Anaerobacillus alkaliphilus: one gene and its partner. The main gene of each other region encodes a partner of the protein of the gene in region 2 in a complex. Links are inferred from orthologs where the notes say so. Each region holds a gene or a part of one and is shown on either strand. Other genes may lie near its edges.

Evidence for each region.
Region 1: the proteins of trxA (region 2) and arsC are in contact, whole or in part, in an NMR structure (PDB 2IPA), measured with the Bacillus subtilis proteins. The link is inferred for Anaerobacillus alkaliphilus from one-to-one orthologs.

What each region holds. Positions count from the first base shown.
Region 1 is NZ_QOUX01000046.1:671,328-687,687, forward strand. The notes cover bases 12,677-15,537. They hold arsC (arsenate reductase (thioredoxin)), read right to left. Parts: upstream 14,387-15,537; coding sequence 13,967-14,386; downstream 12,677-13,966. Other genes in these bases: accC (acetyl-CoA carboxylase biotin carboxylase subunit), read right to left, coding at 12,677-13,167; arsB (ACR3 family arsenite efflux transporter), read right to left, coding at 14,426-15,493; DS745_RS18590 (ArsR/SmtB family transcription factor), read right to left, coding at 15,515-15,537. In the rest of the region: DS745_RS18520 (cytochrome c biogenesis CcdA family protein), read left to right, coding at 1-552; DS745_RS18525 (phosphatase PAP2 family protein), read right to left, coding at 786-1,688; DS745_RS18540 (EAL domain-containing protein), read right to left, coding at 2,487-3,548; methylmalonyl Co-A mutase-associated GTPase MeaB, read right to left, coding at 3,675-4,691; scpA (methylmalonyl-CoA mutase), read right to left, coding at 4,764-6,914; DS745_RS18555 (methylmalonyl-CoA mutase family protein), read right to left, coding at 6,907-8,985; DS745_RS18560 (acyl-CoA carboxylase subunit beta), read right to left, coding at 9,054-10,610; accB (acetyl-CoA carboxylase biotin carboxyl carrier protein), read right to left, coding at 10,663-11,166; DS745_RS18570 (TetR/AcrR family transcriptional regulator), read right to left, coding at 11,159-11,791; more of accC, read right to left, coding at 11,824-12,676; more of DS745_RS18590, read right to left, coding at 15,538-15,853; arsenite efflux transporter metallochaperone ArsD, read left to right, coding at 15,988-16,350. UniProt on the Bacillus subtilis protein: Catalyzes the reduction of arsenate [As(V)] to arsenite [As(III)]. In vitro, can dephosphorylate para-nitrophenyl phosphate (pNPP).
Region 2 is NZ_QOUX01000046.1:813,242-829,652, forward strand. What follows is about bases 8,162-11,073. They hold trxA (thioredoxin), read right to left. Parts: upstream 9,819-11,073; coding sequence 9,504-9,818; downstream 8,162-9,503. Other genes in these bases: uvrC (excinuclease ABC subunit UvrC), read right to left, coding at 8,162-9,373; DS745_RS19225 (electron transfer flavoprotein subunit alpha/FixB family protein), read right to left, coding at 9,989-10,966; DS745_RS19230 (electron transfer flavoprotein subunit beta/FixA family protein), read right to left, coding at 10,984-11,073. In the rest of the region: sdhB (succinate dehydrogenase iron-sulfur subunit), read right to left, coding at 160-921; sdhA (succinate dehydrogenase flavoprotein subunit), read right to left, coding at 924-2,687; DS745_RS19195 (succinate dehydrogenase cytochrome b558 subunit), read right to left, coding at 2,712-3,320; DS745_RS19200 (TrkH family potassium uptake protein), read right to left, coding at 3,916-5,265; DS745_RS19205 (YslB family protein), read left to right, coding at 5,461-5,901; DS745_RS19210 (aspartate kinase), read right to left, coding at 5,944-7,173; more of uvrC, read right to left, coding at 7,604-8,161; more of DS745_RS19230, read right to left, coding at 11,074-11,754; DS745_RS19235 (enoyl-CoA hydratase), read right to left, coding at 11,826-12,608; DS745_RS19240 (TetR/AcrR family transcriptional regulator), read right to left, coding at 12,836-13,420; DS745_RS19245 (cbb3-type cytochrome c oxidase subunit I), read left to right, coding at 13,654-15,021; DS745_RS19250 (cbb3-type cytochrome c oxidase subunit II), read left to right, coding at 15,204-15,725; DS745_RS19255 (cytochrome c), read left to right, coding at 15,759-16,223; DS745_RS19260 (DUF1269 domain-containing protein), read left to right, coding at 16,254-16,411. UniProt on the Bacillus subtilis protein: Participates in various redox reactions through the reversible oxidation of its active center dithiol to a disulfide and catalyzes dithiol-disulfide exchange reactions.

The DNA of each region.
Region 1 (16,360 bases), 140 kb from region 2 along the record:
TCAAGGATTATTTTACGAATTAGCATGTTTATCCTTGGTTTGATCATTCCCTTAATTTTACTTGGGATGACTGCCTCTTCATTAGGTTCAGTTGCATTAAGCTATTCAGAGAACTTCTCTAAGTTATTTGGGTTTATCGTTATCTTATTTGGATTACATTTACTTGGCCTATTGAAATTTCAGCTACTAAATAGAGAGTTCCGTTTAGATTTTCTATTTAAAAAGAAGAATAGTCTATGGAGTGTCGCTCTGATGGGGTTAGCCTTCGGGTTTGGTTGGACCCCTTGTATTGGACCTATGCTAAGTTCCATCTTAATCATGGCTGCCGACTCAGAGACAATGTGGCGTGGTGGACGTCTGTTGTTTGTATATGGGTTAGGTTTAGGATTACCGTTTTTAGTAATCGGAATAATTAGTACACTTGGCTTCCAATTCCTAAACAATCTAAAAAAACATATCCGCACTATTTCATTTATTAGCGGTGTGCTTTTGGTGATTTTAGGGGTTTTACTGATTACTGGTAATATGGCCTATATTACTCCTACATTATAAAAGGCTGTTTTCGCAAAGTTTATTACTTTCGTAAAAATCCCAAAAACTGGATTTTTACACAAAATACTAATTATTCACAACTAATTTAGTAAGCATTGCTCTTTTCTGACTTAATTTATTGCTGATATCTTCATCTAGTGTATGTTTCCAATTATTTTAGGGTAAAAAAGCAACGATATTTACGAAAAGAGCCTTATAAAAAAGCATCGGGAGTCAATCCCCGATGCTTTTTCTTATCCCTGTATTGGTGGATAGATATCTTTTTTATTGTCCTTTTCATAAATTCTAAGTGATATGAAGACAATTGGAGCTAACAAAAGGCCCCATAAACCAATTAAGCCATAGCGAATGAAGTCAAAGATGAATTCCTCAGGAAAAATCTCTTTTACCCCAACTTGGATGGCAAACATCCCTGCAATCCCCACCACAAAAGCTAGAATTTTTCTCCCAATACTTTTGCTTATTTTCATATTCACAAGCTTTCCTTCTAATAAGTAACCAACTCCAGCGCCTAAAAGGATACCGGAAAATTTAAAGCCCTCTTCCTCTGGGAAAATAAATAACAATAATAAAGGTACAATAATTGCTAGAACCCATTTTACAGTTAGAGATAAATTCGTTACATACTTATCTAAGAAAACGGCAATCGTAATAATAACAAGACCTAGCCCAACGCCAACAAGTATGTCAGTTGGCCAATGAAGGCCCGTATAAAGTCTAGAAACAGAAATAAGACAAATTAGAACTGCCGCACTAACCATTATCTTTGTGGATCGACTAGAATAAGCGAGATAACCCCATAAGGTTGCAGATCCTTGAGCATGACCGCTCGGAAACGAATCATGTGGATAATGACTTCCTACTTCAGCTGAACTCACAAAAAGATTGTTTACCCCTTCTGCTCCAATTGGTCTAGTGATTGCATAGTGAATTTTTAAAAATGAGTTTACGTACATTGATAAAATAAAAATGTAAAATAGCCTAAAACCGGTTGTCTTAGAAAAACACCAATACACAAGCGGTAAAATCAAAAAATAAAACTCTTCATTCCCTAAGAATGTTAAAACTCTTGCAATTTCAGTCAAAAATGGATTTTGTAATTGTGTAAACCATTGCAATATTTCTAATTGACTCATTATGTACCCCCTTATATCTTTTTTCAAGCTAAATCTAGCTTACTATCATTATAATAAAAATGAAATCTAGCATTTCTATAAAACATATTTTCTCACAAATTACCACAATTTACGTTAATTATGTGGATATCATGAATTTGTAATAACTGCTACTTTTTTAACGAACGAAACATTGTATAATAAAAGCATAGAGAAAGACAAAGAAGAGAGGGTGAGTTAAATGGGTATTAGACTGAATAAGATGTTCTTCTTCATGTTTGTAGTTCTGCTTCTAGCATTAACTGGGTGTAATAGTTCAACAGAAGAAGCAAATTCTTATAATTTTCCTGATTACGTTTATAATGCAAAACATCCCGGTGCTATGGCAGCCTATCAATATGCTGTAGATGCTGAAGAAGGGATATTAGAACATATTCCGTGTTATTGTAATTGTTATATTGATCCTTTTAATCATAATAACGTGAAAGATTGCTTTATCTCTAACACTGAAAGTACTGATGATTTAGTAGTTTATGATGATCACGGCGCTGGCTGAGGTATCTGTATTGAAATTGCACTGGATGTGCAAAAACTACATGAACAAGGAGTATCTTTAGTAGATATTAGAAACTATATTGACGAGAGTTATTCCAAATTTGCTGAACCAACTCCTACACCTCATCCACATGGTCATTAAAACTGAATTTAAATAGTTAAAGAAGGCTCTCCTACAATAAATTATAGGGAAAGCCTTTTTTTTGAAAACCTTTAGATGTCTAGATATACCGGAGGACGAATCAGTGGGATTGCGTCTAGATTTTACAAAGCACTACTCGTTAAGGAACTTATCGGCTTAGATGAAGGTGGTGCAAAATAGTACCCTTGTGCTAGTGGGATCCCGATAGTTTTACAGAATTCAGCTTCCTCTTTTCTTTCTACCCCCTCAGCAAGAAGGATAATATTATATTCATTGGCAATCTGAACAATCTTTGCAATTGTTTCTTGCTTCTCCTTGTTTTGATCACAATAATCAATAATTGAACGATCGAGCTTTGCGTAATTAGGTTGTAATTGCTTTAGTACTTCCATTGTCGCAAAACCAGAACCTAAGTCATCTAATGCTACCTTTATTCCATGTTTCTTGTATACATCAAAAATGTTTTTCAGGTGATTTATATCATCAATTCGTTCCGTCTCTACTACTTCAAAAATTAGATCATTTGCATCTACACCGTACTTTTCTACCGCAGCAAAAGTACTTCTCAGGCAATGGTTCGGGTCATAGATCGACGATGGTAAGAAATTAATAAATCTTTTGAATCCGTTTTCCACAAGTTGTGCACTAGTTTTTATTGAAGAGACTCTCGCCTGACTATCTAAAAGTGATTGCAAACCAGCTTTCCTCGAGAAAGAAAATAATTCCCCAGGATTAAAGCTTATATCACCTGATGGCCTTAATAAAAACTCATACCCATATACGTTTAAATTTTTCAAAGAAACGACTGGTTGTAGAAAACTTGTAAAAAGTTGCTCGTTAATGATCGTTAAATATTCTCTATTACTTGCTCTGTGATAGAATTCAAGAAATGGTGTATTGGGTGAAAAGTGCTCAGCATTAGCTTGGATGTGTTTCGTTATACAATATAACTTTCCTTTTGTATCTTGATTAAACGAATGGTCAATTTCTTTTAAAACTGAAATTAACTGTTCAATAGATTCATACTGGAAACGGACATGAAAATCTTGTCCATGATACGAAATATCTATGTTAGTTAAAAGTTCTTTAATAGATGTCATAATAACTTGATTTATTGATTGAATTTCAATTATACCTTGATCAAGGATATAAAACTCCTTTGTACATTTGGAACAGCTTTCCATTGTCTCAACCCCTAGTTGCATTGTTTAATTAAATCCTACCATATCTAGCTTCCTGCTTGTATTCTTTTTGCTTACAAAAAGAAAAAAAGTGACATAAATAGTTTGGTTACTATCTATATCACCATTTTATTTTAGAAGGTCATATTGCTCTATCAGCTTTTTTGCTGCCAAGGTAACTGATATCTGCCCTTCTTCGATTTCTTGTTTATACTTTGGCAAATTTACTTTTATACTAGCGTGTTCATAAAATCGTTGTAATAGTTGAGATTGCAATGTTTCCTGTAGCCATAAAAATAATTGCTCTTTTCTTCTCTCAAAGTACACGTTAGTTTCTTTTGTATGAGCAATATAGTCTCCCACAAGATCCCAAAGCTGAGTTATCCCTTCTCCGGTAATGGCAGAGCATGTATACGCTCTAGTTTCCCAGCCCTTTGTCGCTGGTGGGATGTAATGAAGGATCTGGTTGTATTCTTCTTTTGCAGCCAATGCTTTCAGTTTGTTATCACCATCGGCTTTATTAATAAAAATAGCATCAGCTAATTCTAAGACACCTTTTTTCATTCCCTGTAGCTCATCGCCAGCTCCAGTAATCATTAAAACAATGAATAAATCAACCATTGACCTAACCGTCGTTTCACTTTGACCGACACCTACTGTTTCTACGATGATGACATCATACCCAGCTGCTTCACAGACTAGCATTGTTTCTCTACTTTTCCTTGCGACACCACCTAAAGTACCGCCAGCTGGTGTTGGCCTGACAAACGCTCGTTTGTTTCTTCCTAACTGTTCCATTCTAGTTTTATCTCCTAGAATGCTTCCTTTCGATATTTGGCTACTAGGATCAACAGCTAGAACGGCGACCTTGTGTCCTAAACTACACAAATAAGTTCCAAATGCCTCAATTAATGTACTCTTTCCAGCCCCTGGAACACCAGTGATACCTATTCTGATAGAGTTCCCAGTATAAGGTATCAATTTAGTGATGACTTCCTGTGCGAGATCAAAGTGCTTTTCAGCATTACTTTCAACAAGAGTAATTGTCTGGGCTAAAATAGCACGATTATTTTCTAAAACTCCATTTACGTAGTCATTGACATCTAATTGTTTCTTTCGTCTAGGAGCTTTCTCGTTTCGGTCCATAGCCATCTCCTTTCAAATGTAGAACGTAGATTTTCAGACATTCTACATTCTACATTCTACATTCTGAATTCCTCATTCTTCATTAAGTTGCTCGTTAATTTTTTCTAACACTTTCAGAGCTGCAACTGGAATAACTGTACCAGGTCCGAAAATGGCTGCTGCCCCTTGTTCAAATAAATAGTCATAATCCTGTGGGGGAATTACTCCACCAATAATGACTAAAATATCATCACGCCCGAGCTTCTTTAATTCTTTCACTACCTCAGGAAGCAATGTTTTATGACCAGCAGCGAGCGAACTCATGCCAATCACATGAACATCGTTTTCGACAGCCTGAATAGCTGCTTCTTCTGGCGTTTGGAATAGTGGTCCAATGTCTACGTCAAAGCCTAAATCAGCAAACGCAGTTGCAATTACTTTTGCCCCTCGGTCATGACCATCTTGACCAAGTTTTGCAATCATAATCCTCGGTCTTCTGCCTTCATTTTCAGAGAATTCATCGGCTTTCTGTCTAACGCTATTAATTTGTTCTTCTTCGGCAAACTCAGCACGATAAACTCCACTAATCGACCTAATCACTGCTTTATGCCTCCCAACAACTTTCTCATAAGCATCAGATATTTCACCTAAACTTGCTCGAGCCCGAGCTGCTTCAATTGCAAGCGCTAATAGGTTACCATCACCTGACTCAGCGGCTCGTGTTATTGCTTGAAGTGCTTCAGAAACTTTCTGCTCATCACGGTTATTCCTTAAATACTCGAGTCGTTTTATTTGTGCTTCCCTAACTGCCGAATTATCAATATTTAATATTTCGATAGGATCTTCTTGTTCAAGCCGGTATTTGTTCACACCGATGATTGTTTCTTTTTTCGAATCGATATGAGCTTGGCGTCTCGCAGCGGCTTCTTCAATTCTCATTTTTGGTAGCCCTGTCTCAATTGCTTTTGCCATTCCTCCAAGTTTCTCAACCTCTTGAATGTGACCCCAGGCTTTTTCTGCCAACTCTTTTGTTAATGTTTCTACATAATAAGAGCCACCCCAAGGATCTAACACATTACAAATTCCTGTTTCATCTTGCAAAAATAACTGGGTATTTCGAGCTATCCTTGCTGAGAAGTCAGTTGGTAAAGCAATTGCCTCATCTAAAGCATTTGTGTGTAAAGATTGAGTATGGCCTAACGTAGCTGCTAATGCCTCAATACATGTTCTTGCAACATTGTTAAAAGGATCCTGCTCTGTTAAGCTCCATCCAGAAGTTTGAGAATGAGTACGCAAAGCTAGTGATTTTTCGTTTTTAGGGTTAAATTGTTTTAATAGCTTTGCCCAAAGTAATCTAGCTGCACGCATCTTGGCCACTTCCATAAAATAGTTCATACCAATTGCCCAGAAAAATGATAATCGCGGTGCAAACGCATCGACGTCTAACCCTGCTTCTATACCTGTTCGAATATACTCAATGCCATCCGCTAACGTGTAGCCTAGTTCAATATCAGCAGTTGCTCCGGCTTCTTGCATATGATACCCGGAAATACTAATACTGTTGAATTTCGGCATGTGCTTAGAGGTGTACTCAAAAATATCAGCAATTACTTTCATTGATGGCTTAGGAGGATAAATATACGTATTTCGTACCATATATTCCTTCAAAATATCATTTTGAATCGTTCCTGTTAGTTGCTCTTGGCTAACTCCTTGTTCTTCAGCAGCCACAATATAAAAAGCCAGCACTGGTAATACAGCACCATTCATTGTCATTGAGACACTCATTTTATCTAAAGGAATTCCATCAAATAAGATCTTCATATCTAAAATCGAATCTACTGCAACCCCGGCTTTCCCAACATCACCAATCACGCGGGGATGGTCTGAATCATAGCCTCTGTGCGTCGCTAAGTCGAAAGCAATCGAAAGTCCTTTTTGTCCGGCAGCAAGATTACGACGATAAAAAGCATTACTTTCTTCAGCCGTAGAAAAACCCGCATACTGCCTTACCGTCCACGGTCTCGTCTTATACATTGCCGGATAAGGTCCTCGTAAATATGGCGCAATTCCTGAAACATAGTCAAGATGTTCGAGCCCTTTTGTATCTTCACCTGTGTATAAAGGTTTCACAGTTATTTGCTCTAACGTTCGAAACGAATGTTCATCGGAGAACGAAGGTGCTTGTTGCTCAACGGTAGGACCCTTTTTTAACGTTAGTTTCGTAAAATCTGGATTACTCATTGACCATTTCCTCCTCTTCTCCATGTAGTTGCTTTAATAATTGATAACAATTCGTTCCCATATGAATAAATCCATTAAGGCCTATCTCTAGTAACTGATTTTCTAGAAACTCTTCCTGTTTCCCAGCTACAAAAATTTTCATATCAGGTCGCTGCTCTTTAACAGCTGCAACGATTTCTAGCGCTTGATCAAGGTAGTCTTCATTTTTACCACATAGAACTGCAATTGTTGCTTCGGTACTTATTGTCTGTTTAATAGCCTCTTCAACATCTGTAAAACCATTGTTTTTTATGACATCAAATCCACCAGTTTCAAAAAAGCTGGTAATAAAATCAGATCGTTGTTTGTGAGATGACAAAGGCCCGATACTTGTTAAGAAAACACTCGCAGATTGACCAGTTGCCTTATTCTTTTCACTTGCATAACGTAGTAACTCGAAAGCATCAGTTGCTCGAAAGCCTTCAATTCTTTCTATTGAAGTTGTGCTTCCTTTCACCAAGTCTTTCATAATTGTTTCTTGTGATGCTCCGTTCTTCCAGGCTTTAATAACGTCTACCATGATATTCCCTGGTTTAATCGAAAAATCTACTGGTTGTTCCTGTTTAGAGAGCTTACTTTGTTTCTCCACAACGTTTTTCATTTCCTCATAATGCTCTAATGGAAATGATTCATGATTATTAGGATACATAGTTGCACCAACAAAGACTAGTTTCCTTTTTTCTATATCAGCCTTTTTCTTAGCTGCTACTTCGTTTACAAGTTTTTGTGGAGTTCCCAAATTTAAGGCCTTGTACATCCCACCCAAGGCTTCTATTTGTTGAAATAGCTCCCAGCTCTTATTTGTTATTTCCTCAGTTAAATGCTCTACATACCAAGAGCCACCTGCTGGGTCCATTGTTTTGGATATATGTGCTTCTTCTTGAATAATAAATTGAATATTCCTTGCAATTCTGCGAGAAAAAGTATTTGGTAAAGCAAAGGCTTCGTCAAAGGGACTAACATGTAAGCTATTGACACTCCCAAGAGCGGCGGTGAACGCTTCAACAGTTCCACGTAGCATATTCACGTAAGGATCATAAATGGTTTTGGTCCATTGTGAGGTTCTTGCGTGAATTGTAAGCTTTTGACTTTCTTCATTTCCCCCGAAGGCTTCAATTACGTTTGCCCAAAGAATTCTCACTGCACGAATTTTCGCTAATTCCATAAATAGATTTGAGCCAATAGATAATGAGAAACAGAATGAGCCAGCAATTTCATTAATTGAAAATCCTCGTTCTTGTAATCCCCGAATATAGTAAACAGCTGTATCAATGATAAAGGCTAGCTCTTGAACAGCGCTTGCTCCTCCATTATGGTATGGACTACTATCAATAAAGACTGTCTTAACATCTAATTTATTGTCTAGCTTCCACTTAAGAATTTCTGCCATTTGATCTAAATAACGATCAATGCTATTTGGTAAAGATCCTTCACTAACTAATATCGATAGTGGGTCCATCCCAATGTAGCCTCTAAGATCGGTTAATGGTAAGTTATGCTTTTCATAATAGGCCGCAATAAGTCCTATGATGCTGGCATTTGCCCCAGATTGTATGACTAAGGGGTACCTATTAACTTTTATATCACTAAAAATTGTTTCTAAATCAGACAAAGTAGAGATGGCGGTACCGGATCGTCGAGAAGTCTTGCTTACCATCCCTTGCTTACTGTCACTATTTAGTACTAGATTTATTGCATTAACACCTTTTTGTAGATCTTCCTTTAACCATTCGTTTAGTTTTTCAGGTACTGGGTGGGTCATTTCTTGAGCTACCAGCCAATTGTTTTCAATTCCTGTGCCTCTGACAAACGGATATTGACCCGGTAGAGCTGAGAGAAATTCTAAACGATCGACATCTTTTTGTTGGTACATTGGTTCAAGTACTATCTCTTCGTATGTTCTTGTTAATAGTTTTGAAAAAGGAACTCCTTTTAATGATTTTTCAACAGCTACCTTCCACTCATCATACGTAGGTATTGGATAATCACAAATGTATTGGAAAATATTTTCTTTACTTTCTTTAGGACACATCTAATTAGTCACCTGCCTTTAAAGTGTTGAGTGTAGAGATGTATTGATTACTCTAGACTTCCATAGTTTTACAATGGAATATTCCCGTGTTTTTTCTTCGGCAATGACTTCTTTTTATTTTTTAACATTTCAAGAGCATTAATTAGGCTCTTCCTTGTATCACGTGGATCAATAACATCATCAATCATCCCATTAGAAGCCGCAACATATGGATTGGCAAATTTCTCGCGATACTCCTGAATTTTTGCTTGTCTAGTTTCTTCAGGATTAGGACTCTCTGAAATTTCCTTTGAAAAGATAATGTTTGCTGCACCTTCAGGTCCCATCACTGCTACTTCAGCATTTGGCCATGCAAACACTAAATCAGCCCCGATTGCTTTACTATTTAAAGCAACATAAGCACCACCGAAGGCCTTTCTAAGAATAACCGTTATTTTCGGTACAGTCGCTTCAGAATAAGCATATAAAATCTTGGCACCATGGCGTATAATTCCGCCATGTTCCTGTTTTATCCCTGGGATAAACCCACTCACATCTTCAAAGGTGATAATAGGGATATTAAAACAATCACAAAAGCGAATAAATCTTGAACACTTATCAGAGGAATCGATATCTAGTCCGCCAGCCATAAACTTTGGTTGATTTGCTACAATCCCCACTGACTCGCCATTAATCCTAGCAAAACCGACCACAATATTTTTCGCAAAAGATGGTTGAACCTCCATAAAATTTTCATCGTCAATGATCGCCATAATGACTTTGCGTACGTCATACACCTTCGTTCCATCGATAGGTACTAAGTCAATCAGTTCATCAATGCGCTCATTTCTTGATTTTTCAATCATAGGTGGCTTTGTTGGTGTTTTTTCTTGATTGTTTTGTGGCAAAAAGTTAATTAATTTCCGTACTTCTTTTAGAACCTCTTCTTCAGTAGCTGCTGTGAAGTGAGCATTTCCACTTAATGAAGAATGTACTTTTGCTCCACCTAAATCTTCCGTTGCAATATCAGCCCCAGTCACGCTTTTAATTACTTTTGGTCCAGTGATAAACATCTGACTCGTCTTTTCTACCATAAAAACAAAATCTGTAATCGCAGGCGAGTAGACCGCTCCACCTGCACAAGGTCCCATAATGACGGAAATCTGTGGAATTACTCCTGAATAAATTGAATTTCTATAAAAAATATGTCCATAACCATCTAAAGAAAGAACACCTTCTTGAATTCTGGCACCACCAGAGTCATTTAATCCGATGATTGGTGCTCCATTTTCAGCTGCAAAGTCCATAATTTTTGCGATCTTTGTGGCATGCATTTCACCAAGCGCTCCACCAAAAACGGTAAAGTCTTGTGAAAAGATAAAAACTAAACGACCATCAATTTTTCCATAACCAGTAACTACTCCTTCACCTGGGGCCTCTGAACTCCCAGATGCAAGTGCCAAACCACGATTTTCAATAAAAGGATTTATTTCAACAAAGGTGTCTTCATCCACTAGAAGATCAATTCGTTCCCTCGCAGTCAATTTCCCACGATTGTGCTGAGCTTCAATTCTAGCTTCACCACCACCATTTTTAACTTTCCAACGCCGTTCTTCCATTTCTTCTATTTTATCAAACATATCCATTCGTTTTGTCGACCTCCTCTAGAGTAATATTGATCAAGAGCTTACATAAAGGTTACACTCTAACAAGGAAAAGTGGTTGACCGTATTCGACTAGTTGGCCATTTTCTACTAATACTTCTACTATTTCCCCACTTACTTCTGCTTCAAGCTCGTTCATTAGTTTCATTGCTTCAACAATACAGACAACTGTGTCATTTTTTACTTGATCACCCTTTTTTACGTAAGGTGCTGCTTCAGGCGACGGTGCTGCATAAAATGTCCCTACCATTGGTGATGTGATTTTGTGAAGATTTTCTTCAATTGGTGCTGCTGAAGGAGCTGGAACAACTTCTTTTACCTCTTGTGTTGGTGCAACTGGAGTAGCAGGGTTAGGCTGAGTATTTGACACTTCATATCTTTGTGGCAACGCTTCCATTTGTCCGGTTATTGTATGGGTAACCGCACTTTTTTTACGGATAACAACTTTTTCATTATTCTCGCCCTTTACGATTAACTCATCTATGTTAGAGCGGTCAACAGCACGGATCAATTCTCTTAAATCATTAATTTTATACATCATTTTTTCCTCCTAAGGTTGTTAAACTTTCATATTTTTTTAATGCTTCGTTTGTTAAGATCGAATGAAGAACAAAATTTGCATAGATGTTAGCAATCTCTGAAATCGAATTTTTCCCATCCTCTTTATACCATTTATACGTCCAATTGATCATTCCGAAAATTGCCATGGATGTTATAGGAACAGGTAGTTCGCGCCTGAATTCTCCTATATCAATTCCTTCTTGAACAACTTTGAACATCATCTCTTTATACTGATCGCGTTTTTTCTTAATCTCATAAAAATACTCTGGTGCCAAGTATAGATTCTCTTGATAAAACACCGTAACGTGCGGCCGATACATATCAAACATCATCACAAAAGATTTAATAATGGCGTTAAGCCTTTCAGTAGGAGTCTGCCATTTTTCATATGCTTCGGTGGCTTTATCAAGAACATAAGTGATAAAATAATCGTGCACGCTATAAAGAAGTTCATCTTTTGATTTAAAGTAATGATAGAAAGTCCCTTTACTCGTTCCACTTAATGTAACAATTTTATCTACAGTAACTGCATGATAACCATTCTGCTCAAAAAGTTGGAGTGCTACTTCTGTTATTTTCTCCTTTGTAGGTTTATCCTTCACAAAACATCGCCTCCATCCTTTGGGCCTATCTCTTACATAATTTTGTTAAGTTCTAGAAATTTCGTATTAAAGTTCCCGTTGATAAAGTCTTCATGTTCAAGAAGAGCAATATGAAACGGTATTGTCGTATCTACACCAGCAATAACAAACTCATTTAAAGCCCGCTTCATTCTTGCAATAGCTTCTTCCCTAGTTTTTCCGTGAACAATTAGTTTCGCAACCATTGAGTCATAATATGGTGGAATACTATACCCCTGGTACACCGCACTATCAACTCGAACACCAAACCCGCCTGGTGGTAGATACGTTTCAATTTTTCCTGGAGATGGCATAAAATTTTTCGCAGGATTTTCAGCGTTAATTCGGCATTCAATTGACCAACCATTAATAACGATATCCTCCTGTGAGATTGATAGAGGATAACCTGCTGCAACCAAAAGTTGCTCTTTTATCAAATCAACACCTGTGACCATTTCTGTTACTGGATGCTCTACTTGAATTCTAGTATTCATTTCCATAAAATAAAAATTTCTATGTTTATCTAATAAAAATTCGACTGTGCCAGCACCTGTGTATTGAACAGCATTTGCTGCCTTTAAAGCTGCTTCACCCATTTTTGAACGTAATTCTTCATCTAAAGCTGGCGAAGGAGCTTCTTCAATTAATTTTTGATGTCTTCTTTGGATCGAACAATCACGCTCACCTAGGTGAATGACGTTGCCGTATGTGTCTCCTAACACTTGTATCTCTATGTGTCTAGGTTCTTCAATATATTTCTCTAAGTACACGCCTGCGTTTCCAAAAGCCGTTTCTGCTTCTTGTTGGGCCATTGTCACTGCTTTTTGAAGTTCGGCTTCAGTTTGCGCAACACGCATCCCCTTACCGCCGCCCCCTGCTGTAGCTTTAATGATCACTGGAAACCCAATTTCACGCGCAGTAATAAGTGCTTGTTCTACATCGTTAATGATCCCGTCAGTACCTGGAACAATCGGTACTCCTGCTGCTTTCATCGTGTCTCTAGCAACTGCCTTAGCACCCATTTTCTGAATGGCCATTGGCGAAGGACCAATAAACGTAATATTTGATTCTCCACATAGCTCTGCAAATTCAGCGTTCTCAGCTAAAAAACCATAGCCAGGATGGATCGCATCAACGCCAGTAATTGTTGCTACACTCAACAGATTTACTTGCTTTAAATAACTTTCTTTCGATAGGTAAGGTCCGATACAATAAGCTTCATCAGCTAATTGAACATGGAGCGCCTCTTTGTCTGCTTGAGAATAAACAGCTACTGTTGAAATTCCAAGTTCCTGACATGCTCGAATAATCCTTACTGCGATTTCACCACGATTAGCAATTAATACTTTTTTAAACATTCATTTCACCTCATCTTACCAAATTGGTATAACGGAAAAGTGACTCACAAATTTTATGTACTACAAGTAGACCGACTAGTCAGTCTACTGTCTATCTGAATTTTACGAAAATAGCAGTGATTTGTCAATAGTTTCCTATTTGATCGCACTTTCACAAGTGACAGGATGTTTTTATACGGATATACAAAGTAAGCAAGAATGTATGCTCTTAGTGCGTCTGTTTTCCAGTTTGTAGGAGAATTTGGTAAACGAGAACGTTCTTAATGCGCCTGTTTTCCAGTTTGTAGGAGAATTTGGTAACCAAGAACGTTCTTAATGCGCCTGTTTTCCAGTTTGTAGGAGAATTTACTAACCAAAAACGTTCTTAATGCGCCTATTTTCCAATTTATGGGAGAATTCGGTAACCAAAAACGTTCTTAATGCGCCTGTTTTCCAGTTTATAGGATAATTCGGTAAGCAAGAACGTTCTTAATGCGCCTGTTTTCCAGTTTATAGGATAATTTGGTATGCAAGAACGTTCTTAATGCGCCTATTTTCCAGTTTGTAGGAGAATTCGGTAAGCAAGAACTTTCTTAATGCGCCTATTTTCCAGTTTGTAGGAGAATGCGGTAACCGAGAAGGAAGTAAATGCGTACACTTTCTATATTTTAGAAGGATTAGTTATCAGGGATGTTCCTAATGCATTTATTAAGATCAGGAGGATACAACGATCAAAATATTAAGTCTCACTTGTCAGCTAAATTATCTTACCCACGAAATAAAAGGTGCCTAATTAACTTAGCACCTCTTTTCCAACATCTTATTTTCCAGTTTCCTTAAATGTTTTAATACGATCACCGATTTCGCCACGGACTCGTTGGAAGAATGCCCATTTTTCTTCATCTGTCCCTTCAGCTTTTGCTGGGTCATCAAAGCCCCAATGAACGCGCTCTTTATTTTTAGGCGTTGCCGGACAAACATCATTGGCATGCCCACAAAGCGTTACAACAAGATCAGCTTTAGCTAATATTTCTGGGTCGATCGTATCCGATGTTTGGTTAGTAATATCGATATCAATTTCTTTCATTGCTTTTACCGCGTTAGGATTTACACCGTGAGCTTCAATTCCAGCTGAATAGACTTCCCATTCATCACCTAAATAATGATGACCAAACCCTTCGGCCATTTGACTACGGCAAGAGTTGCCAGTACATAAAAAATAAATAACTTTCTTAGACATTATAATTCTCCTTTAAGGTTTTTATATCAATAACGACTATTATTTGGCTACTTTTGGTTCTGGAAACCAATGTCGTGTATTGTTTGCAATCTTTACTAAATAAAGCATTAATGGCACTTCTACTAATACACCCACAACAGTTACTAATGTTGCACCTGAGTTTAAACCAAACAATGCAATTGAAACAGCAACAGCTAGTTCAAAGAAATTACTCGTTCCAATCATCGCTGCAGGTGCAGCAACATTATGTTGAAGTCTCCATCTCCTTGCCCAGAAATAGGCGATTACAAAGATTAGAAATGTTTGTATGATTAATGGGATTGCAATTAGTCCTATATGAAACGGGTTACTTAAGATCACATCCCCTTGGAAAGAGAAGATAATAATTAAGGTTAGAAGTAATCCAACCATCGTAAATTTACCAGCGCGCTTTAAATATACTTGTTCGAACCATTCTTTACCTTTATTTTTAATTAAGACAACTCTTGATAAATATCCTGCAACAAGTGGAATAACAATAAATAACACCACAGACAAAATCACTGTTTCATAAGGGACAATGACATTATTTATTCGAAGCAAAAACATAACGATCGGTCCATAGGCAAAGATTAAAATTAAATCATTTACAGAGACTTGGATAAGAGTATAGCTTGCATCTCCTCTTGTTAAGTAGCTCCAAACGAATACCATAGCCGTACATGGTGCTGCTCCTAGTAGTACCGCACCTGCAATATATTCAGTCGCTAAATCACCTGAAATAAATGGTGAAAATATGACTTTAAAAAATATCCAAGACAAGAAAAACATCGTAAACGGTTTAATTAACCAGTTCACAACAAGTGTAATAACTAATCCCTTTGGCTTTTTTCCAGCATTGACGATACTAGTAAAATCAATTTGTGCCATCATTGGATAAATCATTAACCAGATCAAGATAGCAACTGGTATCGATACTTGTGCATATTCAAATTTTGCTAACGTTTCTGGTACTGCTGGTAACCATTGCCCTATCGCAAGACCCATTATGATACAAATAGCTACCCAAACAGTTAAGTAGCGTTCAAAAAAGCCTATTCCCTTTTTCTCTTTAGCTTCACTACTCATTTTCTTTCTCACTCTCCTTTGTTAATCACAGCTAATCTTTTTACCCAGTTTTTCTAATTGAATAATCTTTTCTTCTTGCGCAGGTAAATGTTCGGTTATTGATAGGATTGTTTCATAGAATTCAGAGTTTTTGTTTAACGAATAAAAAATCCACTGTCCTTTTCTGGTTTCTGTTATTAAATTTGCATCTTTTAGTTTGCGGACATGTTGACTAATGGAAGGCTGACTCATATCAAACAGTTCAACAAACTCACATACACAACAATCACTTTCTTTTAATAGTAAGATAATTGTTAACCTAGTTTTATCTCCCAAAAGCTTAAGAACTATGGCCATTTTATCTATCTGGATCTTTTCCATTATTTCTCCCCTTTCACTCTCACTCATATTATATAATTATATACTTATATGTCAATGTAGATTATGTTACACTAATGTAAAGCATAAATGTTTTTGAGGTAATACTAGACGAAAGATCATTAGGAGGAACTGATATGACGAAAAAAATTGAAATTTTTGATCCAGCCCTTTGTTGCCCGACAGGAGTATGTGGTCCTGAAGTGGATCCTGAGTTAACAAGAATAGCTAGAGATGTTGCAACACTTCAAAATAAAGGCTATGACGTAATTAGACATAATTTAGCTCAAAATGCGGAGCCATATGTATTAAACAGTGAAATCGGTCTTTTAATGGAAGCTGAAGGCGTTGATGCACTACCTGCAACAGTCGTTGATGGGAAGATTAAAAAAACTCATAACTACCCAACAAAAACGGAATTAGCTTCTTGGTTAAATATCGAAGTTAGTGAATTAGAAGTAAAAGCACCAAAGTTAACATTAGATTTTAAAACGAATTAAGAATGCTATC
Region 2 (16,411 bases):
TTATTCATTCATATTATTCTATGAAAGTTCTCTTAATTAATTCCTACAACGAATTATCCGAACAATTAATTAAGAAAAAGAGGCTGTTTCACTAGCATTTTTGAAACGTTAGTCTCAAAATAACTAGTTTGTTTACAGCCTCCTCTATAACTTTAGCGATTAAATATTATTGTCACTACCAAAGAAATTCTTAATGGATTGGATCGTCGTGTCACGGTTAAGAGCTGCAATTGACGTTGTCAATGGAATTCCCTTTGGACATGACTGAACACAGTTTTGAGAGTTACCGCAGTTTGTTAAACCGCCTTCTCCCATAATTGTTTCTAAACGTTCAGCTTTGTTCATTTCACCTGTTGGGTGAGCATTGAATAAGCGAACTTGTGAAAGTGGGGCTGGTCCAATAAATGGTGATTTACTATTCACATTTGGACATGCCTCTAAACAGACACCACAAGTCATACACTTAGAAAGCTCATAAGCCCACTGGCGTTTACTTTCTGCCATTCTAGGTCCTGGGCCTAAGTCATACGTACCATCGATCGGAATCCACGCTTTTACTTTCTTTAGCGATTCAAACATTCTTGTACGGTCTACAACTAAGTCACGAACAACTGGGAACGTACGCATTGGCTCTAGGCGAATAGGCTGCTCTAACTGATCAATCAGTGCAGTACATGATTGTCTAGGCTTGCCGTTGATCACCATTGAACAAGCACCACATACTTCTTCTAAACAGCTCATATCCCAAGAAATAGGAGTCGTCTTTTGTCCTTGAGAATTCACAGGATTCCGACGAATTTCCATTAGAGCCGAAATAACGTTCATATTCTCACGATACGGAATTTCAAATTCTTCTTTAAATGCAGTAGAATTAGAGTCCGCCTGTCGAGTGATTATAAATCGAATAGTTTTTTGGCTCATCTTTATTCACTCGCTTTCTTTTTCGTAGTGTAGTCACGTTTACGTGGCTTGATTAATGAAACATCTACTTCCTCATACTCGAAGTCAGGAGCGTTCTTAGCAGCGTTGAATTTCGCTTTTGTTGTTTTTAACCACTCATCGTCATTACGATCAGGGAATTCTGGTTTGTAATGTGCCCCACGACTTTCATCACGGTTGTATGCGCCTAAAGTAATTACACGAGCTAGGTTTAACATTCCTTCTAACTGACGAGTAAAGGCAACACCTTGATTACTCCATTTAGCTGTATCGTTAATATTAATGTCTTTATAACGTTCCATTAACTCAACAATTTTCTCATCTGTTTGAAGTAATTTTTTATTTTCACGAACAACTGTAACGTTATCAGTCATCCATTCTCCCAACTCTTTATGAAGAGAATATGCATTTTCTTTTCCATCCATTTTTAAGATAGAGTCAAACTTTTCTTGTTGTTCTTTCACATGATTATCAAATAGAGTAGATGATAAATCATCAGCAGACTTTTCTAATCCACTAATATATTGAACAGCCTTAGGTCCTGCAACCATACCACCATAGATAGCTGAAAGTAGAGAGTTAGCACCTAAACGGTTTGCACCATGCTGAGAATAATCAACTTCACCTGCTGCAAATAATCCAGGGATATTTGTCATTTGGTTATAATCTACCCAAACTCCACCCATTGAGTAATGAACTCCAGGGAAAATTTTCATTGGAAGTTTACGAGGATCATCCCCCATGAACTTTTCATAAATTTCCATGATACCACCAAGTTTAATATCAAGTTCTTTCGGATCTTTATGAGAAAGATCTAAGTAAACCATGTTCTCGCCGTTAACGCCAAGTTTTTGATTTACACAAACATCGAAAATTTCTCTTGTAGCAATATCACGTGGAACTAAGTTTCCATAAGCAGGATATTTCTCTTCTAAGAAGTACCAAGGCTTCCCATCTTTATAAGTCCAAACACGCCCGCCCTCACCACGAGCTGATTCACTCATTAATCGAAGTTTATCATCTCCTGGAATCGCAGTTGGGTGAATTTGAATAAATTCTCCATTTGCATAATAAACGCCTTGCTCATATAACTTAGCTGCAGCAAATCCAGTGTTAATCATTGAGTTCGTTGATTTTCCAAAAATAATTCCTGGGCCACCAGTTGCGATGATTACTGCATCTGCTTTATAATGCACAACTTCAGAAGTTGCCAAATGCTGAGCTACAATTCCACGACATGTACCCTCATCATCAATAATTGCTGACAAGAACTCCCAGCCTTCATACTTCTTAACTAAACCTCTAACTTCATGACGACGAACTTGCTCGTCCAAAGCATATAATAACTGCTGACCAGTAGTAGCACCAGCAAAAGCTGTACGCGAGTGTTGTGTTCCACCAAAACGGCGGAAGTCTAGTAAACCTTCTGGTGTGCGGTTAAACATTACACCCATACGGTCCATTAAGTGAATGATACCAGGTGCAGCTTCACACATAGCTTTTACTGGTGGTTGGTTTGCAAGGAAATCTCCACCGTATACAGTGTCATCAAAATGCTCATACGGCGAGTCTCCCTCACCTTTTGTATTTACAGCTCCGTTAATGCCGCCTTGGGCACATACAGAGTGAGAACGTTTTACAGGAACTACAGAAAATAAATCTACATGCATACCAGCTTCTGCAGCTTTAATAGTAGCCATTAGTCCAGCTAAGCCACCACCAACAATTACAATATTTCCTTTACTCATCATGACCACTCCTTAATTTTTTGCCTAGATAAATGCTAAGATTGATCGAACACCCATAAACGTCAACACTGCGAAAACTCCTAGCGTAGCATACGTTGAAATTAGTTGTGATCGAGGAGTAATAGTGATTCCCCAAGTTACAAAAAACGACCAAAGTCCGTTTGCGAAGTGGAAAGTAGCTGCAACTATACCAACAATATAGAATGCTAGAACGTAAGGATTAGCAACAATGTTAACCATCATATCAAAGTTTACTGGTTGTCCTAGTGCCGCAGCAATTCTTGTTTCCCATACATGCCAAGCGATAAAGATTACCGTGAATACACCAGTCGAACGTTGAAGTCTGAACATCCAGTTACGGAAGTAACCATATGCACTCGTGTTATGTTTTGCTTGGAATGCAATGTAAAGCCCATAAATAGCATGGAATAAAATTGGTAAATAGATGATAAAAATTTCCATAGCAAGTCTAAGTGGTAAACCTTCCATGAATTTTACTGCTTGGTTGTAAGTATCTGCTCCATACGTTGCAAAATAGTTAACCGCTAAATGAACAATTAGAAAAAGTCCTACTGGTATAACTCCTAATAAAGAGTGCAACTTACGAAAGAAAAATTCTCGATTACCGGCCATTCTTTGTTTCCCCCTGTTAATAGTAGTTTTGTAAGGTAATAAAACCTCAGCTTTTCAATTGGGAAAGCTTTATACTTCAGTAGAATAACTAAAGTATTGATTTTCTAAAAAATCTTTTTGTTTAACATTTAACAATAATTAGGAACGCATCCCCCCATAATTTCTAGAATAAACACTAGGATAATAGTTTTTTGGGATTGTCAACAAGATTAAAAACACTATCTTTGAATATAATGTGACATTTTTATTTTACTCTCATCTATCTGTTAGGTCAAGAAAACGGATACACTTTACAGTTTGTAAAATTCTGTTTAATGAAAGCGTTTAATCAACAAATAATCCCTAGTAAAACCTGCTAGAATTGTTGGTACAGTAAGAATTTCTCCTTACTTTATTTCCTAACAAATTGTTTGAATTGCCAATTTTGTTTGAAAAAGTCTTAATTTTCAAACAAGAGTAATTATTGCATTAAAACCACTTTTTAAAAGTTCACTAGATTTTTTTCCTATTATTGAGCAATTAGTAATAATTGTTCCATTTTCCTAATTTTAAAAAAAAAAAAAACTGTTCATGAACTTATTCATGAACAGTTCCTTTACCCAATAATAATGCGTTCTGTCGGATACTTGTAATAGCTTTTTGTCTCTTTTTTACGTACAGAGAACAAGAAGGCAACCAAACCGACACGACCAATGAACATAAGTACCATCAACACCATTTGACTTGGTAAGCTTAAGTATGGTGTTATCCCCATAGAGAGACCACATGTTCCGAACGCAGAACTTGCTTCAAATATAATGGCCATTAATGCAAATTCACTACTATTTTCAAAAGCAGCAATTAAAATAATCGCTGTAAATAACATCACAATAAATACAGATAGGACAATAAATGCTTTCTGTCGATCTTCTTGATGAATTTCACGACCAAACACCTTCACATCGCTTTTTCCTAACGCAAAGCTCCGAATAGTTAAGAACATTACCGCTAAAGTAGTGGTTCTAATTCCACCACCTACACTTGATGGACTCGCACCAATAATCATAAGACCTGAAAGTAAGAGTAGTGTTGCCAGACTTAAATCTGAAACGTCCATGATCGCCAACCCACCACTTCTTGCGGTAGCTGAATTAAATAAAGAATGAAATAATTGCTGATGCCACTCTAGTCCTACATAATAGTGCCCATACTCTAACGCCCAAATGGAGATAAAACCAAAGAAAAACACAATGAAATATGTGGCTGTAGTAATCTTGGTGAATAAGCTAAATTTGAAATTCGGGTGTTCTTTAGAGAAATACTGCTTTAACTCCATTAACACCGGGAAGCCAATTGCTCCAGCAAAAATCAACAAAACAGTAACGAGTTGGACAAAATAATCATTTGCAAAAGGAATTAATGATTGGCCAGTAACGTCAAAACCTGCGTTTGTAAAAGCACTTAGGGATGCAAAAGCTCCTTGGTAATATGCTTCACCAACTGTATCGAAATGATTTAAAAAGTATGTTCCTAAAATAAGTGCACCAATTAATTCAATCGCTAACGCAACAACTAGTATCCCACGCATTAAGTTCACAAGACCCGAGAAATTATTTTGATTTTGGTCAACCATGATAAGCATTCTTTGAGAAAGAATGATTTTTCTACCAAAGATCATCCAAACAAATGTCCCTAAGGTCATAATTCCAATTCCGCCTAATTGAATAGCTATTGCCAAAAAAATAATACCTATGTAGCTGAACGTTTCGGAAACATTCACAACTGTTAGTCCAGTTACACTTACTGCACTAACGGAAGTAAACAAGGCTTCCGGATATGTCACGTTTACACCAGGTAAGCTTGAAATGGGTAAATATAGCAACAAACTAAATAAAAACATTGCTACAATATATGAGATAATAATAATGCGAAACGGGGTTAAAAACTTACCTTTAGATAAATTCATCATCTTTACCTCCGAATTTTGTTCGGGACTTAGTATACCACAGATTTAGAAATAGCATATAGTGAATTCACAATAAAAGAAGTATAATACTTTATAGAGTAAAAGTTAATTGTAGAAATCAATGATTTATAAGTTTGAACTTAGAGCCATACTAAAATTCTACATGACTTACACAAAAAAATTGGGGGACGGATGATGATCTTTGGTCAAAAAAAGACAACAACCATAGATGAAACAGAACTGCAAATTCCTTTGTTTGGCTACGATTTATTAAGAGAAGATGTTCTACCAGATCTTCTTGGAAAAGAGCATAATATTATTTTATATTGGTCGGGGAAATCACTTGCAAGAAAATATCCGGTTAACTCCATTGAAGAAATTATTGGTTTCTTCCAACGAGCAGGTTGGGGAGAGTTAACACTGTTAAAAGAAAAAAAATCAGAATTAACCTTTGAGTTAACGTCTAGCTTATTTGGGCAAAAAAAACAAATACATCGACCTCTAGAAGCTGGTTTTCTAGCTGAGCAAATTCAACGTATTGTCGGGTATATGACAGAAACAAACGAAGTACAAAAAAAAGGGCATCCAACGCTGATTTTTCACGTTAAATGGGATGTGTACGATGAAAGCGTGTAAAAAACGAGCAGCATCAAGATGCTGCTCGTTTTCTCAGTAATACTAAACAGTAACCTTAACTTTATCTAATTGAAATTCTTCATGAAGTGTCTCGACAGCCAACACCATATCTTTTTGGTCTACAACCGTAGAAACTTTAATTTCTGATGTACTAACCATTTTTATTAAAATCCCTTTTTCTGAAAGAGCTTTAAACATTTGACCAGCCACACCTGGATTAGAGATCATTCCTGAACCTACTATTGATACTTTGGCTAGTCCTGTTTCGTGCAAGATTTCTTGAAATTTTAATGTTTCACGATTTTGCTCAAGTACTTCTAACGTTTCAGTTAACTTCTCAGAAAGAACTGAAAAGGAAATATTTGTATTCTCACTTGCGATGACATTTTGGATAATAATATCCACATTCACATTGTTTGCAGCTAGTGTTGTAAATAAATTTGATAGTCCTTCAATTTGGTTTGGCATGCCACAAACTGATATTTTAGCCACATTACTTTCAAAAGCTAGACCACGTACAACTAAATTCTCTTCCACTGTTACTTCCTCCTCAATCATTGTGCCTTCTTCTTCAACCATACTAGAACGAACCGTTAATTTTACCTGATAATTTTTTGCAAACTCAACAGCACGAGGATGTAATACTCCTGCACCAAGGTTTGCTAATTCTAACATTTCATCATAGGAAATTGAGCTTAATTTCCGAGCATTTTTTACTACTCTTGGGTCTGTTGTAAATACGCCTGTTACATCAGTAAAGATATCACAACGATCAGCATGTAAGCCAGCTGCGAGAGCAACTGCTGTCGTATCTGATCCTCCTCTTCCTAAAGTAGTAATTTCATCATCTACAGTTACACCTTGGAAACCAGCAACAATAACGATTTTCCCTGCACCCAAATGTTGTTTAATTGTTTCTTCCTCAAACTTCGTAATACGAGCATTGCTATGGCAAGCTTCTGTGATAATCCCTGCCTGCCAGCCAGTTAATGAAACTGCCTCATAACCTCTCGCCTGTAATGCCATTGATAATAACGATATAGTCACTTGCTCACCAGTACTAAGTAGCATATCCATCTCTCTTTTACTAGGCTTATCCGTTATATCGTTAGCCAATTTTACTAACTCATCAGTTGACTTACCCATCGCAGAGACAACTACGACAACCTGATCACCGTTTTCAACCGTTTCTATCACTCTACCTGCAACATGTTTGATTCTTTCTACACTTCCAACTGAAGTTCCACCGAATTTTTGCACCACTAACCCCATACGTAACATCCTTTCAATTTCTATATTTTCCCCAATTCTATCTCAGTAGTTTTTCCATATAAAAAAGCATCAGTAAGAAGAAAACCCTCACTGATGCTTTAACTTTTTAATGTGTTAAAACAATAGAAACGAAAAATAATGTTCCCGTACACGTGAGATAGTTCTCCACACAATCATTGGGGTGACTGTGTGACAGCCCTACATTTCTTCAATGCAGGTCCAGCATAAAACTCGTGAGCGAGTGTTACACTTCGGCAAATTCCCCTTTTAATTATCATTACTGGACCTCATCATCCTACGATAATTTACTCTTGGTTTTTGCACCTCTACCACCACTTCAACATTTGAAGTATTGGATATTCAATTAAGAAGTAGTTTATCAGAAAAAAAAGTAATTGTAAATGTGGGAGAGAAAGAAAAACTCTCCATCTTACTCTTTTAGTTTTTCCATTAGAGCCAATGCTACTTTTTCTGGTATTCCTATGCTACGAAAATCTTCTAACTCGGCTTCTTTCATTTTCTTAACTGATCCAAAATGTTTTAACAATGTACGTTTCCGTTTCTCTCCTACTCCATCAATATCATCAAGAACAGATGTAAACAAAGTTTTGCTACGAATTTGACGATGAAATGTAATTGCAAAACGGTGAACTTCATCTTGGATCCGTTGCAACAAATAAAACTCCTGACTATCTCTTTTTAATGGGATTATTTCAGGTGGATCACCCATTAATAATTGTGACGTTCGGTGTTTATCATCTTTTGCCAAACCACATACGGGAATTGATAAACCTAACTCGTCTTCAATAACACTTTGAGCAGCTGAAATTTGTCCCTTACCTCCATCAATCACAATTAGGTCAGGTAATGGTTGGTTTTCTTTAAGTTGTCTTAAATAACGTCTTCTAACAACCTCTCTCATTGATTCATAGTCATCCGGGCCTGTTACTGTTTTCACTTTATATTTTCGATATCCTTTACGATTTGGTTTTCCATCAACAAACGAGACCATAGCGGAAACTGGATCTACACCTTGAATGTTCGAATTATCAAAGGCTTCAATTAGATGGGGTGAATGAATATTTAAAGCAATCCCTAAGTTTTCAATAGCCCTAACCGTTTTTGCTTCGTCACGTTCAATTAAAGCGAACTTTTCTTTTAAAGCCGCTTCTGCGTTTTTACCTGCCAGTTCAATTAAGTCCTTCTTGGGTCCTTTTTGAGGATGAACGGTTCGAACTTGGATAAAATCACTAGCTAGCTCTTTATCAATTGATTTTGGTAGGAATATTTCCTTGGGCTTAATGTGCTCTTTTTGACTATAGAATTGTCCTAGGAATGTTAAAAATTCATCATCAGGCTCTTGATAAACTGGAAACAGCGAAACATCACGTTCTATTAGCTTTCCCTGACGAACAAAAAAGACCTGTACACACATCCAGCCTTTATCGTAAGCAAAGCCAAAAACGTCCCGATCAACATCATCAGCAATTGTTATCCTCTGCTTTTCCATCACTGCCTCAATGTGTTGAATTTGGTCACGGTATTCCTTTGCTCGTTCGAACTCTAATGCTTCAGCAGCCTTTTCCATTTTAGCAAACAAATCTTTTTTAATTTCTTTATGACCACCGTTCAAGAAACGAGAGATCTCCTCAACCATTTCACGATTTGTAGCTTCGCTCACTTCTTGAATGCATGGTCCTAGGCATTGGTTAATATGATAATATAGGCATACTCTATCGGGTATGGTGCTACATTTTCTTAATGGATATAGACGATCAAGAAGTTTTTTCGTCTCACTAGCTGCCCCAGCATTAGGGTAAGGACCAAAATACTTTCCTTTATCCTTCTTTACATTTCTAGTTGTAATTAACCTAGGATGTTCTTCAGCAGTAATTTTCAAATATGGGTAACTTTTGTCATCCTTTAACATCACATTATATTTCGGATCATACTTCTTAATTAAATTATGTTCCAAGATTAATGCTTCAAGGTTCGATGACGTGATAATATATTCAAAATCTTCTATCTCACTTACTAACAACTGCGTTTTTCCATCATGAGAACCAGTAAAATAAGACCTAACTCTATTTTTCAATATTTTTGCCTTACCAACGTAAATAATTGTTCCTTGTCGATCTTTCATCAAGTAACAACCAGGTTGATCTGGCAATATTGCAAGTTTTTCCTTAAGTTTCTCCATTTTAATCACCTACTTATCGATGATATTTATATGAGAGTAACTATAACATAATTGTCTGTGAAATGTAGAATGTAAAATGTAGAAGATATTTTTTACACACAAAAAAGCCACTTTAAAAGTGGCTTTCGTACTAAACGTGTTTATTTAATAATTCAGCTAAAGCTTCTTTTGGTTGGAAACCAACAACTTGATCAACAACCTCACCGTCTTTAATTACTAATAATGTTGGAATACTCATGACTCCAAATTTACCAGCTGTTTCTTGATTTTCATCAACATCAATTTTTACAATTTTAGCTTTATCGCCTAGTTCAGCGTCAAGTTCTTCTAGTACCGGTGCAATCATTTTGCAAGGTCCACACCATGGTGCCCAAAAGTCTACTAAAACTACTCCTTCACTTGTTTCACTAGTAAAGGTTTGATCCGTCACGTTTACAATTGCCATTGTTAAATCCTCCCTAAAATCCATCTTTTTACCTCATAGCGTATTATAACATCTTTTTAACAAAGCTAGCTACAAAATTGCTTACACTATGAAATTTCCCTTACTTAAGGAATTATATCCACGTATTTTCGTAAATATTATAAGCGAGCCCAATGGGCTCGCTTCGTTTGTTATGAGCTTACTACTTCTTTCTTGAATTCTTCAATTAAAAGTGGTAACACTTCAAATAGGTCTCCGACAATTCCGTAATCAGCAATGCTGAAAATAGAAGCCTCAGGATCTTTATTTACTGCAACGATACATTTTGAGTTAGACATTCCAGCTACGTGTTGGATTGCTCCAGAAATACCTAATGCAATATAAAGGTCTGGAGTTACAACTTTACCTGTCTGACCAATTTGTAGCGCATAGTCACAATAGTCAGCGTCACAAGCTCCACGTGATGCACCAACTGCTGCTCCCAGAACATCTGCTAATTCATAGAGCTTTTTAAAGCCTTCCTCACTTTTCACACCGCGACCACCAGAAACAATAATTTTTGCTTCTGATAAATCAACTCCACCTGTGCTTTTGCGAACAACTTCTTTAATAATAGTACGAAGATCTTTAATTTCTACATCAAGAGCCTTTACTTCGCCAGTTCTTGACTCATCCTTATCTAAAGGAGGAATGTTATTCGGACGAATTGTAGCTAAGATCATTCCATCTGTCACAACTTTTTTCTCGAATGCTTTCCCTGAATATATTGGACGAGTAAAGATTACTTCTTCTCCAACAGCTTCTAATTCAATTGCATCAGAAATTAATCCCGATTGTTTTTTCATTGCGATACGTGGTGCAAGATCTTTCCCTACAGCTGTATGACCCATAAATACTGCATCAGGAGTTTCAGCATCAATTACTTGTAATAAAGCTTGAGAGTATGCATCTGGTGTATACTCTTTTAAACTACTATTCTCAACTGTAATCACTCTGTCCGCACCGTAATAAAATAGCTCTGAAGTTAAACCGCTTACATTTTCACCTAATACTACACTTACAACCTCTCCACCATTTGCTACTTTTTTACCTGCAGCAATTGCTTCAAAGGAAACGTTACGAAATGAATTATCACGTACATCAGCAAGAACTAATACTTTTCTAGCCATTTATAAATCCCCTCCAGTTAAATTACTTTTGCTTCTGTCTTTAATAATGAAACAAGTTCTTTTGCTTGAGCTGCAATATCACCAGTTAGAACTTTACCAGCTGCTTTCGAAGGCGGTAGAAAGATTTCTACTGTTTTGGTTTTTGCTTCTACATCTTCTTCTTCAAGATCAAGATCATCTAATTCAAGACGCTCTAGCGGCTTTTTCTTCGCTTTCATAATTCCTGGAAGTGAAGGGTATCTTGGCTCATTTAAGCCTTGTTGAGCAGTTACAAGAATTGGTAAGGAAACTTCAACAACTTCTTTATCTCCTTCAACATCTCGTTCGATTGTAGCTACAGTTCCATCAATGTCAATTTTCGTGATTGATGTAATGTGAGCGATGTTTAACTCTTCTGCAATTCTTGGACCTACTTGACCTGATCCACCATCAACAGCTACATTACCACCTAAGATAATATCAAACTCTTTATCTTTTAACACAGTAGCTAAAACTTTCGCGGTCGTGAATTGATCTTTTGCCTCTACCTCTTCGCTATCAACAAGAATTGCTTTGTCAGCACCCATTGCTAATGCAGTACGAAGTTCTTTTTCAGCATCTTCTTCACCAAATGAGATCACTGTTACTTCACCGCCATGTTTTTCACGAAGAACTAATGCTTCCTCAATTGCGTATTCATCGTAAGGATTGATGATAAATTCTGCACCATCCTCATTTATAGAGCCGTTGCTTACTGTAATCTTTTCTTCTGTATCGAAGGTTCTCTTCATTATTACAAAAATATTCATTCCTTTAACCTCCCTTAAGTTATGGACAAGTGTTTTTAAAATAATCGTTTTTTGTGAAATTATTATGTTCTCTAGTTGTCTTTAAACTGAGGTGCCCTTTTTTCAATAAAGGCTTTAATACCTTCTTTACCATCCTCAGAGTCAAAAGCGATGCCAAATAATTCAGCTTCCTTTTTAACCCCTTCTTCGTAATTATGATGGTTTACATATGTTAGCAATTCAAGAGCTAGTCTCATAGAAACAGCACTCTTTTTAACAAGTTTATTTGCTAACTCATATGCTTTTTCCATTAATTCCTCTTCATTATATGCATGGTTTGCTAAACCAAGGGTTACAGCCTCTTTACCAGAGATCGGTTCACTTGTTAACATCATTTCTGCTGCTTTGGCAACACCTACATAGCGGGGTAACCTCTGACTACCCGCAAAGCCTGGAATTAGCCCAAGCTGTAGTTCTGGTAAGCCCAATTTTGTTGATTCTGAAACAAGTCTGATGTGACAAGCCATAGCTAACTCAAGACCACCACCTAATGCAGCTCCATGAATAGCAGCAATGATAGGTTTTTTGAACTGTTCAATGCGATCAAATAACTTTTGACCATATTGTGCTAAATGAGCAAAATCAGCTCCTGTTTCTACGGTAGTAAATTCTTTAATATCGGCACCCGCTGCAAAAAATCTACCTTGTCCATGTAGAACGATTACTTTTACTTCATCATCATTCTCAAGTTGATCCAAGACTGTAGATAATTCACGAAGCAATGGAGACGATAAGGCGTTCGCAGGGGGATGATTAATCGTAATTGTTGCAATCCGCCCTTCCTGTTTAACAAGGAAAAATTGGTACGTAGACAACCTCACTCACTCCTTTGATTTACTCAATGCTTAATTCTATTAATCTCTAAGTTCATGTAGTACGTTACTAAATAATTATTCCACATATTCCAGCAAAATTGAATATTAAGAAAATTATTTGTAAAAATTTTTGAGAATTTAAGGCAGAGTCGAGTCGTAAGCAAGAAGCTTACACTCAAACTCTTGACGATAAACCTCAATTAAAGCACTACCGAACTAGCATTGACTCATTTACTTAAAGCCTTTAATAGCATTTTGTGAACCGATGGTGCAAGAGCCACTAAACTGTATCTATGTTCTTTCATGACCCAGTTTGTGACAACCTCATCAATTGTACCGAAGACCATTTGCCTAGCAATTCGGACATCTAGTTCTTCCGAAAAAATTCCTTCCTTAATACCAAGTAAAATGACCGTATCAATCAGTTTTAAGTAACCTTTCAACACCTCATTAATACGATTACGTAATTCTATGTTGGATTGTCGTAGTTCTAACTGAGTTACAATTGCTAATGCATGGTTATCTTCTAATTGTTGAAGATGCATACTTATTAATAATAATAATTTCTCCTCAATTGACGTTTCTCCTGCTAGTTCATCTTCAATCTTTTGAATAAATCTCCCCATCTTCTCTTGAAAGAGAGAAACAAGGATGTCTTCTTTATTTTTAAAGTAAAGATAGATCGTTCCGTCAGCTACCCCTGCTTCTTTTGCAATTTTAGAGACTTGTGAGTGATGATAGCCATTTTGGGCGATAACCTTTACAGCAGCTTCGATGATCTGTTCATATTTTTGGCCTCTTCGCTTAGCCACTCGGTTTTCCCCTTTCACCATGATATAATGAATGACTATTCATTCATATTTTTTATTTTAGTCTATGATTGTATGAATGTCAATCCTCTTCTCATTATAAGAAACTCAAATATGAAATTTTTGGAGAATAAGGAAATTGCAATTGGAAATAGTAAGGTTATTCGTTATTTATTACTTGTATTAACACAATTTTGAAAGGGATGTAACTGATGACCACACAAACCTCTAATGATATGTACCGACCTACAAAGATATTTTTCTACTCGTCACTGATATGGCTTGTAGTCGGTATGCTTTACGGTCTAATATTGTCACTAAAATTTATTTGGCCAAATTTTTTAGTATGGGGTCCACTACAGGTTTACCTTCAATTTGGGAGAATCCGCCCAGTCCATACTAATATGTTGCTGTTTGGTTGGCTCACTATGGCAAACATAGGTGCTTTATTTTATGTTATCCCTAAACTCTGTCGGAATCAACTAGCTTTTCCAAAGATGGCTGTTTCCCTCGCGTATATTTGGAACTTTGTTATCGTTGCTGGTTCGATTGCCTTAACTTTAGGTTATACAACAACTACAGAATATGGCGAATGGCCGTTATGGCTTGATGTCGTTGTTGTTTTAGGAATAATTACATTGGCATTTATATGTTTTACTACAATTGCCCAACGTAATGAAAAACAACTTTATGTTAGTCTGTGGTATTTCATGGGTTCCCTGATTTGGTTACCTGGACTTTATATCATTGGTAACCTGCCATATAAATTACTGTCAGGTGTTCCACAATTCTTAATTTTTTGGTTTTATGGTCACAATGTCATCGGACTCTGGTTTACAACTGTAGGTGTTGGTTTAATTTATTACTTACTACCATACTTATCGAAAAACCCACTTTATAGTCATCGTTTATCATTAATCGGATTTTGGACAATCGCGACTTTCTATGTATGGAATGGGCCTCACCATCTACAAAATGGTCCTATCCCAATGTGGTTAATGAAAGCTGGTATCATCCCTTCAGTACTTCTTATCATTCCCGTATGGGCTGTACTTGCCAATGTGTTCGGAACGATGAAAGGAAAATGGCATGTTGTCGCTCACAATACACCTTTAAAGTTTCTAGTCTCGGGGTCGATTTTTTATCTAATAACCTGTTTACAAGGTCCTTTCCAGTCACTTCAAGGACCTAGTTCAATTGTAAAATTCACTGATTGGGTTCCTGGTCATGCTCATCTACCGGTCTTTGGTGCGTTTAGTTACGTTGCATTCGCGATGATGTATTATGTCCTTCCAAAAATAACATATCAAAATATCTATTCTGAAAAATTAATGGAAACCCATTTTTGGATGTCAACAATTGGCTTGTTATTATTTACGTTTAGTACTTGGACAGCTGGCGTTTTTGAGGGATTTGCATGGATTGAAGGTGCACAATATGGACTTCGATTTGTTGAGATGCTAATAGCGATGCAACCCTTCTTTTGGATTAGGGCAGTTGGTGGTGTATTAATGTTTGTCGCACAAATTTTCTTTATCATTAATCTCTATAAGACAATCCGCCTTTCGAAGAAAACTCAAAACACGAATGAAAGTACAGCTTGATAAGACAATTGAGAATTATGAATTTTGAATTATGAATTTTGAATTATGAATTTTGAATTATGAATTATGAATTATGAATTATGAATTGAAATTAATGTAGCTTTGAAGTAGCTCCTAAATAATTCTAAATTTTGCATTCTACATTCTACATTCTACATTCTAATAGTGGGGGTGAAGGAGAAATGGGAAGTTTTGCGAATGAAAGATCAATGTTAACTTATATTATTGGCGCAACTATTTTATTTTTAATAGGAGTTTTTGGCACTGCGTATTTACCATTCTATGATGACCAGATGCAGGTACCAAATGAAAATGCTGAATTACGTAACTTTGCACATGATTCAGCCGAGTACCGTGGTAGGGAGGTTTACATCCGTGAAGGTTGTCATGTTTGTCATACCATGTTCGTTAGACCCGTTCTAGCAGATAGTACACTTGGACCAATTTCTCAACCAGCTGATTATTATTATGAAGCTCCGGCAATGCTCGGTTCAAAACGGACAGGAGCTGACTTAATGTGGGTCGGAAATCGCTGGAATGCTGACTGGCATCGTGAACACTTACTCAATCCTCAAAAAATATTACCTGGAAGTATAATGCCTAGCTACAATTATTTAAGTGAACAGGACCTGGAAGATTTAATTGCTTATTTAATGAGCTTAAAGCCTTCTCCACAAACGGAAGGTAGGCCAGTTAGTAATTAAAATTTTATTGATTAGAAAGTGAGGTGTAGAGGTTTGGACAATAATAAAGGCAACGATGATCGTTCTCACACTTCTGAAGAACAACACCCAAAAACAGAACATGGCGCTCCTATGGATGAACCACCTACTCCCCAAGTAGAAGATATGGCTGAAGACATTCGAATGGGCAATGCTAAAGTCCCTCGCTTCCTTGTTGTTACCTATTGTTTGTTAGCCATCTGGGCCTTTGGCTATTTAATCATGGCAGTCCCCCTAAATCAGGTAGCAGAAGTAGCTGCAGATGGGGAAACCATTTTCTCTCAAAGCTGTTTCGGCTGTCACAGTGTTACTGATGAATATAAAATTGGACCAGGGATGCAAGGTATTACAGAACGCTACAATGAGGAAGAACTTCAAAAAATATTATTGAACGGTATCGGCACTATGCCATCTTTGCCAAGTTTGGGGTTAAATACTGAGCAAATAAAAGCTGTAAAGGAATATATTTCAACCTTGTAATAAAGAAACTTAAAGTAAGGAGGTGGAATGATGGGTAGACCTCATATTATCGCAACGTTTTATCATTTACATAATGCTGAAGAAGCATTTCATGCTTTATTAAACTTCGTACCCAGAGATGACATTTCTTTTATTCATCGTCAAGATCCTACAAGAGCAGAAGGTGATGACATGAGTAGTGATACACC